2 regions of the Microbacterium sp. WHRI 7836 genome follow, and region 2 is predicted to be linked to the other one. Evidence: riboswitches for the same ligand, from Rfam matches in the RefSeq annotation. Region 2 holds a riboswitch; the other holds the start of a gene.
The links. Region 2 has a riboswitch for thiamine pyrophosphate ahead of thiM (hydroxyethylthiazole kinase). Riboswitches for the same ligand answer to the same signal wherever they lie in the genome.
Positions count from the first base shown of each region.

Region 1: another riboswitch for thiamine pyrophosphate. It lies ahead of ABRP18_RS16015 (ECF transporter S component); the one in region 2 lies ahead of thiM (hydroxyethylthiazole kinase).

Region 1 covers NZ_CP168171.1:3,294,976-3,298,375, forward strand. The annotation lists gene ABRP18_RS16010 (ABC transporter ATP-binding protein) at 1-1,204, opposite strand, end outside; gene ABRP18_RS16015 (ECF transporter S component) at 1,207-1,863, opposite strand; TPP riboswitch at 1,856-1,965, opposite strand; gene ABRP18_RS16020 (D-alanyl-D-alanine carboxypeptidase family protein) at 2,047-3,400, shown strand, end outside.
Region 2 covers NZ_CP168171.1:1,339,916-1,343,315, reverse strand. The annotation lists gene ABRP18_RS06390 (bifunctional hydroxymethylpyrimidine kinase/phosphomethylpyrimidine kinase) at 1-870, opposite strand, end outside; gene thiM (hydroxyethylthiazole kinase) at 867-1,715, opposite strand; TPP riboswitch at 1,706-1,800, opposite strand; gene ABRP18_RS06380 (NAD-dependent epimerase/dehydratase family protein) at 1,807-2,769, opposite strand; gene ABRP18_RS06375 (DUF402 domain-containing protein) at 2,766-3,400, opposite strand, start outside.

The DNA of each region.
Region 1 (3,400 bases), 1.9 Mb from region 2:
CGAGGGCGAGCGGGGCGAGGCCCAGGCGTTCGAGAAGACCGTCAACGACCGCATCCGTCTTCGCCTGATCCCAGCCGAGCGCCCGTGGCCCGACCGCGAGCTCGTCGCGAAGGGTCTGGGCCAGGAACTGGTGCTCCGGCTCCTGGAACACCATCCCGATGCGGGTGAGCAGCTCGCGCGAGGTCCAGCGGATGGGGCGCGTGCCCTTGCGCCCCGCCAGCTCCGGTGCCGACCGCACCTCTCCCGCCTGCTCCGGGATGAGCCCGGCGAGCGTGAGGGCGAGCGTCGACTTGCCGGCGCCGTTCGGCCCGGTGATCACCGTCGCGTTCGCCCGCGGCACGCGCAGGTCGAGCCCGCGCTGCACCGGCGCTCCGTGCTCCCGTCCGATCGTCAGGGCGGATGCGATGAGCGCGTCCGGTGCCGACACCTGCTCCAGCACGGGCAGGTCGATCCCCCGGTCGGGCACCCACACCCCGGCGTCCGCCAGCACATCGCCGTATGCCGCGAACACCTGGGCCGGTTCCCCGTCGGCGAGCAGTCCGCCGTCGGCCGCGAGCACGATCACCCGCGTCATCAGATCGACCCAGATCGGTGTGCGGTGCTCGACGACGATCAGCGTCGCACCGGTGGAGGCGACGGCATGTTCGACGCTCGCCCGCACCTCGCGCACACCCTCGGGGTCGAGGTTCGCCGTCGGCTCGTCGAGCAGCAGCAGCCCTGGGCGCATCGCGAGCACACCGGCGAGCAGCAGTCGCTGCTTCTGTCCGCCCGACAGGGCCTTCGTGGGGCGTTGCAGCGGCACATCGAGCCCGACGGCATCCAGCGCCTCCGCGACGCGACCGGGGATCTCGGATGCGGGCACACCGAGGTTCTCGCACCCAAACGCCACGTCGTCGCCGACCTTCGACAGCACGATCCCCGCATCGGGGTCCTGCAGGACGAGGCCCACCTGACCGTGCCGGGATTCGGGGGCGGCACCGTCGATGTGCAGCGACCCGGTTCGCACCCCTTCGTCGTCGCCGCCGAGGACCCCGGCCAGGCCCGCGAGCAGCGTCGACTTCCCGGCACCGGAGGCGCCGAGCAGCAGCACCCGCTCACCCGGTTCGATCGAGAACGAGACGTCCTCGACGGCGGGGAGCTTCCGACCGGCGTACCGCCAGCCCCAGCCCGCAGCCTGCACGCGGGCCGGGGCGGCGATGGTCACGGTCAGACCTCGCGCACGTGCTCTCGCCCGACGGCGAAGCGGTTCAGTGCACCGGTGACGGCCAAGGCGCGCACCAGCAGCCAACCGACGACACCCGCCAGGATCGCCCCGGAGACGACAACGCTGACCAGGTAGATCGTGTTGAACTCGACGGACTTCAGGATGTTGGGTGAGCTGCCGTAGAACAGCTCGAACACCCAGGCAGCCACCGCTGCACCGACACCGGCGAGCGCGGCGACCGCGATCCCGAAGCGCCGGTAGAAGAACAGGGCGAAGATGATCTCCGCGCCGAGTCCCTGCACGATGCCGGACAGCACGGTCGAGACGCCCCACACGTTTCCGATCAGCATCGACACGATCGCTGCGACGAGCTCGACGACCAGCGCCGCACCGGGCTTGCGGATGACGAGGCCGCCGACGACGCCGCCCAGCAGCCAGATGCCGACGGCGATACCGCCCAGTCCCGGCGTCAGAGCATCGGCCGCACCGAACCAGGCGTAGCCGATCGTGTTCCATCCCCAGAACACGAGGCCGATCGCGACGCCGAGGACGGCGGCAACGACGATGTCGACGACGCGCCAGCGCCAGATCGATGTGCGGTGCGGATCCTGTGCGGCGGCGGATGCCTGCTGCGTGGATGCGGACGTGGGCGTACTCATCTGAACTCCTCCCTGCGCTGGCATGACCCAGATCAGGTTCGACGGTCGAAGCGCGATTCGCTCCCTCTCAGCCCGGCTCGCCGGACTCCCGTGGTTGTGCTGACGATCCTACCGTCGGCGACACCCCCGTGGCGACAGGGCCCGGCGCCGCGGAACACGCGCGGGATTGGGTACCGTAAACGAGTGACCGCATCAGATCCCGCCGACGAGGCGACGGGCGTCGTCGGCGACGACGGCCCTGCCCCCGCCGACACCGCCGACACCGCGACAGGCGGATCGGTGCTGACGGCCGAGCAGACGTCGCCTGGAGCGGATGCTCCGGGGACGGTCGTAGACCCGGAGCCCGTCGTTCCACCGGAGGCCGTGAGCGCCCCGGAACCGGCCACCCCCGCGCTGACGAAGCCGCCGTTCATCCCTCGCGACCGCACGGTCCCGGATCCTTCCGGCGAACTCACCGCGTCGGAGACAGCCGCGCCCCAGTGGGCCGACGACACCACGACGGCCACCGCTCTCACCTGGGTGGACGCCGCGACCGTCGCCGAGCACACCGCCACGGCCACTCTCGACGACACCTCGGAGGCCGAGCGATCGAGCGGTCTGCTGCGCGGTGCGCGTCTTCGCCCCGCCATCGCCCGCCCGGGTGTCCTGGTCCCGCTGGCCACGCTCGCCGGTCTCGTCGCCGTCTACGCCGGCACCACACTGCTCTGGCCCCTCCACGAGGTGCCGCCGACGGTGCAGTCGGTCGAGTTCGCGACGACTCCCGCCGCTGCCGCCGCCGTGACCTGGCCGACCGAGGGTGCGGGTGCCGTCGGCATCGCGGGCATGACGACGGCGGCTTCGGTGCCCGACGCCGTGAGCATCGCGAGCATCACCAAGGTCGTCAGCAGTCTGATGGTGCTCGACCGCATGCCGCTCGCTGTCGGGGAGCAAGGACCCGAGTTCTCGTTCACCCGCGCCGACAGCGTGAAGTACTGGGACTACCGGCGCAGTGACCAATCCGCCCTCGACGTGCCCATCGGCGGAGTCCTCACGGAGTACCAGCTGTTGCAGGGGACGCTCATGGGTTCCGCGAACAACTACATCGATCGGCTCGCGACCGAGATCTGGGGCTCCGAGCGCGAGTTCGCGAGGGCTGCAGAGGTGTGGTTGCGCGAACGTGGCCTGACCGGAATCACCGTGGTGACCCCCTCCGGCTTCGACGAGCGCAACGTGGCCACGCCCGAGGCCCTGGTGGCGCTCGGCGAGCGTGCGATGCAGAACCCGGTCTTCGCCGAGATCGTCGGCACCAAGTCCGTCGACCTCCCGGGTGCGGGCACCGTCGTGAACACGAACGGCATGCTCGACGATCCCGGTGTCGTCGGCATCAAGACCGGCACCCTGGTCGGCTGGAACCTTCTCACCGCGAAGGACCTCGTGATCGGTGACACCACGGTGCACCTGTTCGCCGCGGCGCTGAATCAAGCCGGAGACGACGAGCGACTCGCTCTCACGCGTTCCCTGTTCGCCGAGGCGGAATCCGCACTGGAGGCGCAGGCGC
Region 2 (3,400 bases):
CACGGCGTCGATCACGATGTCGTCCGACACGGCATCGAGCTGCGCGCGGAGGAAGTCGACCGGCGGCACGTGCACAGCGCGCACGCCCTGCGTGTTCTGCGCGGTCAGCGCCGTGAGCACAGCCATCCCGTACCCGCCGTTCGCGGCGATGGACTTGAGGTCGGCCTGGATGCCCGCACCTCCGGACGGGTCGCTCCCGGCGATGCTGAGCACTCGCGGTACACCCCCGGAGCGCCAGCGCCGCAGGAACCGCGTCGCTACGGCGGCCGGATCGTCGGCGGCACACAGCGCCGAGACCACGGCCACCCCCGCCGCACCGGCATCGCGAAGGGCCTCGGTGTCGTCGATGTGGACACCGCCGATCGCCACGCACGGGAGTGCGCTGCGCCTGGCGAAGTCGCGAAATCCCTCCACGCCCAGCGGGACGGGGTGATCCGGCTTCGTGAGGGTGGGACGGATGACGCCGACCCCGAGGTAGTCGATCGTCCCGGCCGGGAGGGCCCGCACCGCGTCGAGGTGCGCGGCGGTGTTGGCGGTGAGGCCGATCAACGCGTCGGGTCCGAGTGCCTCACGGGCGCGCAGCACCGAGGCGTCGCCCTGACCGAGGTGCACGCCATCGACCCTGGCTCCACGCTCACGAGCAGCCACGGCCGCGCCCAGCCGATCGTTCACCACGAGCAGCGCCCGCCCGTCGATCGCCTGCGACAGCGCGACCAGCTGTTCGACCGTCTCCTCGTCGGTCGCCTCTTTGTCGCGCAGCTGCACGATGCGCACCCCGCCTTCCACCGCGTGCCGGACGGTCTCGACGACGCCCCGGTCTCCGCACAGCTCCGCATCCGTGACGAGGTAGAGCGAGAGGTCGGCGTTCACAGGGCACCGCCTTCGGCGCGGGCACGGACCCTGATGTCAGCGGAATCCACCGCGGCGAGGGCATCCAGCAGCGCGACGGCGAAGCTCCCCGGCCCGGTGGACCGCTCCGCTGCCTGCTCCGCCGCGATCGTGTACACGAGGCTCGCCGACGCGACCGCCGTGAGCGCGTCGTGCCCTGTCGCCCGCGCGGCGCCGAGGAAGGCCGCCATCACCGCGCCCAGAGCACAACCGCCGCCCGTGACCCTCGTGAGCAGCTCGTGCCCGTTGGACAACCGCAGCACGCGTTCGCCGTCGGTGAGCAGATCGATCGGGCCGGACACGGCCACCACACCGCGTGTCGTCCGAGCCAGCGCCGATGCGGCCTCGGCCGCGGACTCGGTGCTGTCGGTGGAATCCACACCCCGCCCACCGGCGCTGAGCCCCGCGAGAGCCAGCACCTCCGAGGCGTTGCCGCGGATCGCGGTCGGACGCTGCTCGACGAGTTGACGCGCGAGTGCGGTGCGCACCGGGAGCGCACCGACCGCGACGGGGTCGAGCACCCAGGGCGTACCGGCTGCCCTCGCACCGGTGACGGCTTCCAGAGTCGCCGCGCGCTGCTCCGGGGTGGGCGTCCCCAGGTTGACCAGCATCCCCGAGGCGACACCGGCGAACATGCCGGCCTCCCCGACGATGTCGACCATGGCGGGAGCAGCCCCGAGCGCCAGCAGCACGTTGGCGGTGAAGCCGGTGACCACGGCATTGGTGATGCAGTGCGTCAGCGGTGGCGCCTCACGCAACACCCCCAGCAGCACCGCAGCCTTTTCGGCGAGATCGTGGGTGGAATCAGGACGCAGAAGATCGCTCATCGCGACATCCCTTCGCTAGTACGAACTAGATCAGGTTCGACGGGTCTGTTCTCAGCCGCGGATCGCGGCACCCCGTGTCACTGTCCGCAGTCTATCGATCGGCCAGCAGCGCCCGCTCCTGCGCCCGCGTGAGCCCGGCACGTCGTTCGCGGTCGAGTCCGCGCTCCCGTTCGTCGGCGAGCACGCGCTCGATCGTGTCGACGAGCGGACGGAGCGTCCCACCGGTCTCATGGAATGCCGCGTTCGAGCGGGTCATGAATCCCGTCATCTCGGGCGGGAGCCACAGCGGCAGGGAGTGCGGGCCGGCCCAGTGGTCCACGTCATGCGCGATGAGCCACTCCTCGTCCGCGACGATGGTCGCCCCGGTGTGCCCGGATGCAGCGCGGACCATCCGCAGCACATCCGCGAGAGGCCTCTCGTCGCCGACGGCGTTGACGGCTCCGCTGCCTCGCGCGGTGACGATGTACTCCGCCAGATCGTCGACGTCGATCAACTGAGCGCTCCGCCCGTCCAGCGGGGGCAGCAGCACGGCGTCAGCGTCGGCACGAGCGAACGCGGCACTCCAGTAGCCGAAGCGGTCGCTCGGGTCTCCGCCGCCCACGATCAGGCCGGGACGCACCACGAGTGCCCGCTCCCCCAATCGGGCGACGGAGTCCTCGGCGGCGACCTTCTGCGCCGCGTACTCGTACTCGTCGCCGAGAACCGCCGCCGGGTGTCGTGGAGCCGATTCGTCCGCACCGACCGTCTCGTCATCGGAGTACACCGACACGGATGACACGTACGTCCATCGTGCCGCTCGATCGCCCAGCATCTCGACTGCCCGATCGACATGCGCCGCCTGGGAGGAGATGTCGACGACGTGGTCCCACTCCCGTCGTGCGAGGTCGGCGTAGGTCGAAGCCTCCTCGCGATCGCCACGCACCAGGACCGTTCCCTCCGGCGCGGGCCGTGTGCCTCGAGCGAGGCAGGTGACCGTGGCTCCGTGGTCGCGCCAGTGACCGGCGATGCGCCCGGAGAGCCACCCGGTGCCGCCCAGGATCAGAACATCCGTCATGGTGTGCCTGCACCCAACCGGTCAAGGCCTGCCAGCACCGGAACCGTCCAGGCGGGGTCGGGCCGCCAGCGGGTCCACGCGGAGTCGAACGGCCAGTCGTCGGCCTCGAACGACGCGATGGCCGCGTCCGCGTGCCGCTCGATCTGCGCGGCCTGCTCGGAGCTGAGCCGTCCCTGGGCGATCGCGGCGACGAGCTCATCCTCGTCCTTGAGGTGGATGCCGCCCGCCGGATCGATCTCGACGTCCAGGATATGGTCGGACGAGAAGGTGTCCCGGTCTGTCCGCAGATGCGCGTTCTCGAGATTCACGTACCACCCGGAGAACGCCCAGTCCGGCCCGGTGGTGTCGCTCCAGAACAGCCAGATCGACCACGGCATCCCCGCAGGGGCGATGCACAGCACCCCGTTGCCCCGCCAGCGCTCCACGATGCGCGTCCGCGGCTCGAGCCAGCGCCGGGCGAGAGGCACTTCCCGCACGCGCTGACCGTCGCTGGACCCCGGCGCCTCCTGGAGGGTCCCCGGAGCGAGCCAGGCCACGAGACCGCGCTCATCATCGCGTACCACCCGCATCGGCGAGATCCTGGACGGCTCTCGCGGCTGCCACCCCGGTTTCCGATAATGCCAGTCGATCT